4 regions of the Streptomyces tendae genome follow, and region 1 is predicted to be linked to each of the others. Evidence: riboswitches for the same ligand, from Rfam matches in the RefSeq annotation. Region 1 holds a riboswitch; each other region holds the start of a gene.
What was found. A riboswitch is a leader RNA that binds a small molecule or an ion and turns the genes downstream of it on or off. The one in region 1 is predicted to bind cyclic di-AMP.
Positions count from the first base shown of each region.

Region 1 (2,190 bases):
GCTCCAGGTACGTGTCCACCCCGCCCCAGGTCTCCTCGATCGTCTCGAAGGCGGCCGCCAGGTACTCCTCGCGCGCGTCGAAGAGCGGGCTGAGCAGCTCCATGACCTCGGGGGAGTAGGTGTCGGGGGAGCTGCCGCTGCGGCGCACCCTGTACCGGCGGTGCTTGGCGTTGGACTTCAGGTAGTCCTCGACGATCGCGTCCCGCTCCACGCCCACGGCGAGGAGCGTCACCGCCACCGAGAGTCCCGCGCGGTCCTTGCCGGCCGCGCAGTGCATCAGCGCGGGCACGCTGTCCTCGGCGAGCGCGCTCAGCACCTGGGAGTGTTCGCCGGTGCGTGCCTTGATGGTGGTGCGGTAGGAGTTGATCATCCGGTCGGCGCCCTGGCCGTCGGAGAGGATCGCGCGCAGCTGGTCGATGTCGCCGTCGCGCACCATCTTCCAGAACTCCGCGCCGTCGGCCGGGTCGCTGAGCGGCAGGTTCACGTTGCGCACGCCCGGCAGCTCGACGTCCGGCCCCTCCAGCTTCTGGTCGGCCGCGTTACGGAAGTCGAACACCGTGTGCAGGCCGAGCGAGGCGAGGAAGGCGGCGTCCTCCGCGGTGGCGTGGGCGAGGTGGCCGCTGCGGAACAGCACGCCGTGCCGCACGCGCCGGCCGTCCACGGTCGGCAGTCCTCCCACGTCGCGGAAGTTGCGCACCCCGGTCAGCTGGGGCTCGGTCGACGGGATCTCCTGCGTCACGGACGGCTCCTCCCACTCGGCGCCGTCGCCGCGGCTCGTCGACGGGCACCACTCGACGATACGACATGCCTGCCAGGGGCAATGAGTTGTCCACAGGGCAGACGCGGGGCGAGCGGGGCGTGTGTGCGCTGTCCGTTCATGAGTGATTCTGTTTGATTGCGTGAACCTCTTGGGCGGTCGCTGACGGGAAGATCCAGATGTCGTGAATGCTCCAGGTGTGACGTCGTACTTGGGGTGATAAAGGCGTTGTGTCCGTTTGGTTCGCTTGAGGTCAAAGTGCCCCCATAGGACGGGAATTGAGGATGGGGTGCGTGAGCATCGTCATATCGGTGACCGTGCGCTGTCGCCATGCTCACGTAATCCCCCTTCATGGCAGGGGAATTCGTTCCCGCGCCACTTCAACGGTCCACGCAGGGTGACGCCGTTTCCCCCTTTCGATCACGGAAAAAGCCGGTTCGCGGGAACACGCGCTTGTTTCGCCGCGTCGAGGTCGCTTACGTTCCCAACCGATCCGGACGGACGCCTAATCCTGCCGCCGCCCGGAGCCCGCACACACTGACCCGACGCACGGCAGGAGCGGGGGACCCACAGGTACAACCGCCTGTTCCGGACCCCGGAAACAGGCTTGGGGTAAAGCCGCGCAGCGACGCGGCCGGACATCTCCAGTCCGCACCCGACAGCTCACCTCGTAGGCGCCGGAGAGGAATTCGACATGCCCGCGAAGGGTAAGCACCGCCGTACCAAGGCTCAGCGTTTCACCCGCTCCATCGCCGTCGCCGGAACCGGTGGCGCCGCGCTCGCCCTGCCGCTTCTGGGCGCCACCGGCGCGCACGCCGCGACCCCGCAGTCGGCCCCCCAGAAGGCCGTTCAGTCCCTTTCCGTCTCCAGCCACCAGGCCACGGGCGACAAGGGCGACGAGGCCCGCACGTACACCGTGAAGGCCGGCGACTACCTCGCCAAGATCGCCGAGGCGGAGCACGTCGACGGTGGCTGGAAGAAGCTCTACGCGGACAACCGCGAGGCCGTCGGCGAGGACCCGTCGCTCATCCATCCGGGTCTGAAGCTGTCCCTCCAGGGCGAGGCCGCCAAGAGCGCCCCCAAGCAGTCGACTTCGCCGCAGGAGTCGAAGCCCGCCGCGCCCAAGGCCGAGAAGCCCGCCGCGCCCAAGGCCGAGAAGCCCGCCGCGCCCAAGGCGGAGAAGCCCGCCGAGAAGCCGGCCCAGAAGTCGTCCGAGGAGTCCTCCTCCGGGGCCTCCACCCAGACCACCTCCGGCTTCACCTCCCCGGTGTCCGGTGGCGGCATCGGCACCGCCTACAAGGTGGCCGGCGGCATGTGGTCCAGCGGTTACCACACCGGTGTGGACTTCACCGTCCCGACCGGCACCCCCCTGAAGGCCGTCGGCGCCGGCACCGTCGTCTCCGCCGGCTGGGGCGGCGCGTACGGCAACCAGG
Region 1 is NZ_CP043959.1:3,285,014-3,287,203, forward strand. It holds gene F3L20_RS15070 (tyrosine-protein phosphatase) at 1-739, opposite strand, end outside; cyclic di-AMP (ydaO/yuaA leader) riboswitch at 1,290-1,447, shown strand; gene F3L20_RS15075 (LysM peptidoglycan-binding domain-containing M23 family metallopeptidase) at 1,452-2,190, shown strand, end outside.

Region 2 (2,190 bases), 2.5 Mb from region 1:
GGGTCGGGGTGATAGCGGAAGAAGGGCAGGTCGGCGGCGTTCATCGGGGCCAGTCTGGCTTCCGGGAGGCCGTGAGCGCCAGGGCGCCGACCGATCACCGCCGTGTCCCGGCCGTCGCCCTGTCCGCGGACGGGCCGGGGGCAGGGCGACGAGGCGGGACCGGCTGTCCGTCAGGCCGGGCGGACGATGCTGTGGATCGCGGAGTCGCCGTCGTAGTAGATGGACTCCTCGCGCACGTACGTGCCGGGCTTCGGGGCGTGGATCATCATGCCGTTGCCGATGTAGAGGCCCACGTGGGTGACGTCGTCGTAGAAGAAGACCAGGTCGCCGGGCTGGGCCTGGGACACCGGGACGGTGGTGCCGGCGTTCACCTGGTCGTAGGTGGTGCGCGGCAGGGAGACGCCGGCGGCCTTCCAGGCGGCCTGGGTGAGTCCGGAGCAGTCGTAGGAGCCCGGCCCGGTCGCGCCCCAGACGTACGGCTTGCCGATCTGCGCGCGGGCGAAGGCGAGGGCCTTTTCGGCCTTGGTGGCGTACGAGGAGTCGGCCGGCGGGGTGTCGGTCGAGCCGGTGGACCCGGAGCCCGTGGACCCGGAGCCGTCCGAGGTGCCGCCGCCCTGCTGCACGGCCTCGTCCTGGGCCTGCTGCTGTTCGGCCTGCCGGCGGGCCAGCTCCGCCGCCTTGCGGGCGGCCTCCTCCTGCTTCCGCTTCTCGATCGCGGCGAGCCGCACCTTCTCCTCTGCGGTCAGCTGCGCCAGCAGCCCGCGCGCGTCGGCGAGCTTCTTCTGGACGGTGGCCTTGGCCGTCTTGAGGTCGCCCTGCGTCTCGGTGAGCGTCCGGAGGCTCTCGGTGGCCTCCTTGCGCTTCTTCATCGTCTCGGACTGCTGGGTGACGTAGTCGTCGACCGCGTCCTTCTGCCGCCCGGTCATCCGGTCCAGCACCCGCCGCTGGTCGAAGAGGTCCTGCGGGGTCTGCGCGAGCAGGAACGTCGCCGTGTCGGGCAGGCCCGCGCCGGTGCGGTACTGGGCGGCGGCGTAGGAGCCCAGCTCCTCGCGCGCGTCGTTCAGCGACTGGGTGCGCTTGGCCACGTCGTCGAGCAGGGTGTCGACGCGCTTGCGCTGCTTGGTGGTCTTCTCCTCGGCCGCGTTGTACTTCTCGGTCGCCGACTCGGCCTGGCGGTACAGGTCGCCGACCTTCTTCTCGACCTCCTCCAGGCTCGGCCGGTCGTCGTCCGTGGGAGCGGCCTGGGCGGTCTGGGAGAGCAGGGCCACGGAGGTGAGCGCGGCCGTGGCCAGGGCCGGGGTGCGTATGCCTGCGACGCGCGCGCCGGGGGTGCGCGACTTGCGGTGCGACGCCAAGGGAGGCGACTCCTTCCAGTGCTCCGCCTACCGGGTTAGCTGTCGGGTTCGGGCGGGTGGTTCGGAAGGGTTGCCCTACGGCCCGCTCCCTGAGGGAGTGGTCCGATTCACCCCATGTCTCGGTGGGTCCCCGGCTCCGGCTGCCACGGCGGACAGTGACGGATTCGGCGGGGGCCGCACGGCCCGGCGAGGTTCGCCGGCGGGGGACGAGCGGCCCGAACCGCACCGTAGCCAACTGGTGTGGCCCCTGTGAAGGTTGATGGGTGATATGCCCGATACATTTTCGTGACCTTGTTCGTGATGTCGCTCTCGGTGACACGGCGGGCGTGGAGGGTGCCCGCCGCAGGACCGCGAGGGAAGCCGTGTGATGTTTCCGGGGCGGCCCCGGGTTGTCGGTGCGGCGCCCTAGACTCGGAGAGCGATGAGCAGCCTCTTTGACGACAGCTTCCTGGCGGACCTCCAGGCCCAGCGGGGCCCCGCGGACGAGCCCCCGCCGCCACCCGAGGACGAGCACGCCCCGGAGCCCCTTCCGGACGACCTGTTCGGCGGGAAGTTCGACGCGCCCCCGGAGCGGGACGCCTACTACCGGGATGGCGCCCCCCGCCCGGTGATCGACGCCGCCGCGCTGCTGGAGGGCCTGAACGACAACCAGCGCGCCGCCGTCGTGCACTCCGGCTCCCCCCTGCTCATCGTGGCCGGAGCCGGCTCCGGCAAGACCCGTGTGCTCACCCACCGCATCGCGCACCTGCTCGCCGAGCGGGGCGTCCACCCGGGCCAGATCCTCGCGATCACCTTCACCAACAAGGCCGCGGGCGAGATGAAGGAGCGCGTCGAG
Region 2 is NZ_CP043959.1:786,036-788,225, forward strand. It holds gene F3L20_RS03820 (CbrC family protein) at 1-44, opposite strand, end outside; gene F3L20_RS03825 (C40 family peptidase) at 171-1,355, opposite strand; cyclic di-AMP (ydaO/yuaA leader) riboswitch at 1,363-1,535, opposite strand; gene pcrA (DNA helicase PcrA) at 1,777-2,190, shown strand, end outside.
Region 2: it holds a riboswitch for cyclic di-AMP, as region 1 does, so the genes downstream of both, F3L20_RS03825 (C40 family peptidase) here and F3L20_RS15075 (LysM peptidoglycan-binding domain-containing M23 family metallopeptidase) in region 1, are expected to answer to the same signal.

Region 3 (2,190 bases), 3.4 Mb from region 1:
CCGACGGCACCGAGCTGGCGCGGGGGTTCTCCCGTGAGGGGGACGAACCCGTGGTGCACGCCGAGGAGGCCGCGCTCGCCAAGACCGACCCCATGGACCCCCGGCTGGCCGGCGCGACCGTCTACTCCAGCCTGGAACCCTGCGCCCGCCGTGCGTCCCGGCCGGCGCCCTGCGCACGGCTGATCCTGGACGCGGGGGTGCGGCGGGTGGTCACGGCCTGGCGGGAGCCGGACACGTTCGTGGCGGACGCCGACGGCAGCGCGGTACTGGCCGAGGGGGGCGCCACCGTGGTGGTGCTGCCGGAGTACGAGGAGCGGGCCAAGGCGCCGAACGGCCACCTCCTGGACCGCTGATCGCGCCCCCTGCCCGGGGGGTGTGCGACCTGCCCTGATGATGCCGTACACTTGTGTTCAACGGCGCGGGGTGGAGCAGCTCGGTAGCTCGCTGGGCTCATAACCCAGAGGTCGCAGGTTCAAATCCTGTCCCCGCTACTGAAGGCCGAGGGCCGGAATCCGAAAGGGTTCCGGCCCTCGGCGTTTTCCGGTGTCCGTCGCTCTTCCGTCCGCTGTTCCGCCGGTGTCACCGAACGTGATCGTGCGGAGTCTCAGCGCATAACAACTGACGAACCGTCAGGTTCGACCGGCCGTCTGAGGCGCGGTCAACTCGCCCGTTTTCGCCCGCTCGTGGCGCTTAAGTCCGGGCGGAATTCGTTAACGATCAAGAGGAACGGCTTGGAATCCGGCCCTCGGGTCTATTAACGTTCGATAACGCAGCGCGGTCGTCCCAGCCGTCACAGACGTCGGCTCCGTGCGCACGCGCCGAATCCCGCAAGGGAACCGGGGAACCACCACCTTGGGGTGAATCGTGCGGATACCGCCGTGGAGACACGGCTCGTATACGCGCGTAGGAGACCTTCCTGCTCCGAACCCGTCAGCTAACCCGGTAGGCGAGAAGGAAGGAAAGGAGCGCGCCCACGTGGCGTCCAACCCGCCTGCCCCCGAGGCCCCGTTCAAGCCGAGCGACACCTTCGCCTACGGCGCCGTCGGCGCCGAAGAGGGGCCCTTCGAGGAGTGGAACCCCACCGCGGAGTCCGTTCGCCCGGTACGCGGCCGGCACCGCGTCGCCAAGCAGCGCGGGGGCGGACTCGCCCGCAGCTCCACCGTCCTGGGCGTCGGCGTCATAGCCGCCGTCGGCGCCGGCGGCATGGCCAGCGCCCAGACCGGCAAGCCGCCCGTCTCCATCTCCATGCCCGACCTGCCCAACGTGGGTTCCCTCATCTCCGACGAGGAAACGCCCAAGGGCTCGGCCACCCCCCTCAGCAGCATCGGCATGACCGGTGCCGAGACCGAGGAGGGCGCCGCCGACGCCGGTGAGGCGCTGCGCGCCCGCATCATGGCCCAGGTCGAGCAGCAGCAGGGCCAGGCCCAGAGCAAGGCCGAGGCCGCCGCGCTCGCCGCCGCCGAGAAGGAGGCCGCCGACGCGGCCGCCAAGGCGGAGAAGGAGGCCAAGGAGAAGGCCGAGGCGGCGAAGAAGAAGGCGGAGGAAGAGGCCGCGAAGAAGGCCGAGGCCGAGCGCCTCGCCGAGCTGGCCAAGCAGTACGCCCTGCCGACCTCCTCGTACACCATCACCTCGACCTTCGGTCAGGCCGGCGCCTACTGGTCCTCCGGCTACCACACCGGTCTCGACTTCGCCGCCCCCACGGGCACGCTGATCAAGGCCGTGCACACCGGCACGATCACCTCCGCGGGCTGGGACGGCTCCTACGGCTACAAGACCGTGCTCACCCTCGACGACGGCACCGAGATCTGGTACGCCCACCAGTCGTCGATCAATGTCAGCGTCGGCCAGAAGGTCAACACCGGCGACGTGATCGGCCGCGTCGGCGCCACCGGCAACGTCACCGGCGCCCACCTCCACCTCGAGGTCCACACCGGCGGCTCCTCCTCCGGCATCGACCCGGCGGCCTGGCTGGCGGGCAAGGGCCTCAGCATTTGATCCACCGGCGGCCGCGTCCCGGCCGTCCACGCCGTGAACCCCGGCAGTCCCGACGACGACCCCCCGACGTCAGGGCTGCCGGTCACGCATGTCCGGGGCACCGGCCGTGCGGTCAGCGGCGGTAGGGGTCCTCGACGGGCGCGGGATACGGCCCGCCGTGGGGCGGCTGTCCGTGCGCGGGCTGTCCGTACGAGG
Region 3 is NZ_CP043959.1:6,707,194-6,709,383, reverse strand. It holds gene F3L20_RS30745 (dihydrofolate reductase family protein) at 1-353, shown strand, start outside; tRNA gene F3L20_RS30740 (tRNA-Met) at 418-491, shown strand; cyclic di-AMP (ydaO/yuaA leader) riboswitch at 807-964, shown strand; gene F3L20_RS30735 (M23 family metallopeptidase) at 976-1,995, shown strand; gene F3L20_RS30730 (PrsW family intramembrane metalloprotease) at 2,108-2,190, opposite strand, start outside.
Region 3: it holds a riboswitch for cyclic di-AMP, as region 1 does, so the genes downstream of both, F3L20_RS30735 (M23 family metallopeptidase) here and F3L20_RS15075 (LysM peptidoglycan-binding domain-containing M23 family metallopeptidase) in region 1, are expected to answer to the same signal.

Region 4 (2,190 bases), 3.0 Mb from region 1:
GGGGGTCGGCAAGTGGCGGGCCTGCGGCCTGCTCACGGGTCTGAACCAGGACACGGCGTCCCCGAACGTCGACACGGGCGTGGCGGGCGACGCGGCCTCGGGCACCCCCCGGGACGCCGGTTCCAGCGATGCGTCCGGTTCGCCGGAAACCAGCGATTCATCCGCTTCTCCCTCTCCATCGGCCACGACCGGCACCTCGACCGGGAAGCGGGACGGCGCGGACGGCAGGACGTCTCCGTCCGCCTCCACCACCCCCCGCAGTGACGAGTCGGACAAGTCGGGGCAGACCAGCGGTTCTTCGGCCGTCACGGACGCCGAGGATGGCGGTCCGGGCCGTCATCGCGGCTCCACCGCCGAGGAGGGCGAGCGCACGGACGGTGCGCCCGCGTCGACCGGCCGGCACGCCGCGCCCTCCGTCGAGGTCACCCCCGAGGCGGGCGACGACCGTTACACCGTCGAGAACGGGGACAGCCTGACGTCCATCGCCGACTCCCTTGCGCTCACCGGTGGGTGGACCGCCCTCTACGCCGAGAACCAGCAGGTGATCGGAGAAGACCCGAACCTCATCCTGCCCGGTCAGCGGCTTCTGGTGAGCGACGGGGCGGACGCGGACCGCTGACAGGCGGACATGTGAAAAGCCCTCGACGGGGCGCCAGTTGGCGTCATGATTCGGGCTGAATGTCCGTAATAAAGACTGTGAGAGATAGGTCTCAGAAGCCCTGATCGTCTTTGAAATTCCGCGAGGCGCGTGCCTACGGTCGTGATCGCTCGCCACCGCGGGCCCCGGCTGCCGCCACGCCGAATCCTGCCAGTGGCAGCACGGGAACAGTCGTCGCGTCATGCGCCGTAGGCAGGAGCGGGGGACCCAGGTAAGTGCCGTGTCCGGGCAGTGATGCCGGAGGCGGCTTGGGGTGAAGCCGCGTTCCGTGAGGAACGCGGCCGGGCAACTCAACCGGCCCGAACCCGACAGCTCACCTCGCAGGCGTCGGTGAGGGGATCCATCCATGCTGTTTTCCAGCAAGGGCAAGCACCGTCGTCCGTCCAAGGCCACCCGTGCCATCGCCATCGCCGGCGTGACCGGTGCCGCCGTCGCCGCCCCGCTGATGGCGGCCGGCAACGCCTCCGCCGCCACCGCGTCCGAGTGGGACGCCGTCGCCCAGTGCGAGTCCGGCGGCAACTGGTCCATCAACACCGGCAACGGTTACTACGGCGGTCTGCAGTTCTCCGCCTCCACCTGGGCCGCGTACGGCGGCACGCAGTACGCCGGCAGCGCCGACCAGGCCACCAAGGCCCAGCAGATCGAGATCGCCGAGAAGGTCCTCGCGGGCCAGGGCAAGGGCGCCTGGCCGGTCTGCGGCACCGGCCTGTCCAGCGCCTCGTACAACGGCTCCTCCGCCGAGAGCTCCTCGCAGGACTCCGGCTCCACCGAGGCCCGTGAGAGCGAGCAGAAGGCCTCCCGCTCCGCCGAGCGCCCCGCCGCGCCGAAGCAGACGGAGCAGAAGGCCGAGAAGAAGACCGTCACCACCCCGACCGGCAAGAAGGTCGAGAAGGGCGACGGCGAGTACAAGGTCGTCAAGGGTGACACCCTCAGCTCCATCGCCGCGGAGCAGGACGTCAAGGGCGGCTGGGCGAAGCTGTTCAAGCTGAACGACGACATCGTCGACGACGCCGACCTCATCTACCCGGGCCAGCAGCTGCACCTGAAGTAAGGCGTGGCCGCAGGTCCTTCCCCGTTCCCACGGGCTCCCCGCCCCGGTGCGTTTCTTCCCCCGTACGCACCGGGGCGGGGTCATGTCCGGACGCATTACGGTCACGGTTTTCCGAACCGGCTTTGTTCCGTTCGGAAACAATTTACTCTCGGTTCTGTCCATGAGGCGGGCGGCGAGATGGCCGATCGCCCGGAGCCGGTTAGGCTCGGACTCGCAAGGCCCCCGTGGCCCTGCTCACCCGCGTCACATCCCAAGAAGGAGATGCTCGTGCCGTCCATCGACGTCGTCGTAGCCCGGGAAATCCTGGACTCCCGAGGCAACCCCACGGTCGAGGTCGAGGTCGGCCTCGACGACGGCAGCACGGGTCGTGCCGCCGTTCCGTCCGGCGCTTCCACCGGCGCCTTCGAGGCCGTCGAACTCCGTGACGGCGACGCCGGCCGTTACCTGGGCAAGGGCGTCGAGAAGGCCGTCCTGGCCGTCA
Region 4 is NZ_CP043959.1:6,282,808-6,284,997, reverse strand. It holds gene F3L20_RS28750 (transglycosylase family protein) at 1-619, shown strand, start outside; cyclic di-AMP (ydaO/yuaA leader) riboswitch at 833-1,000, shown strand; gene F3L20_RS28745 (transglycosylase family protein) at 1,005-1,709, shown strand; gene eno (phosphopyruvate hydratase) at 1,977-2,190, shown strand, end outside.
Region 4: it holds a riboswitch for cyclic di-AMP, as region 1 does, so the genes downstream of both, F3L20_RS28745 (transglycosylase family protein) here and F3L20_RS15075 (LysM peptidoglycan-binding domain-containing M23 family metallopeptidase) in region 1, are expected to answer to the same signal.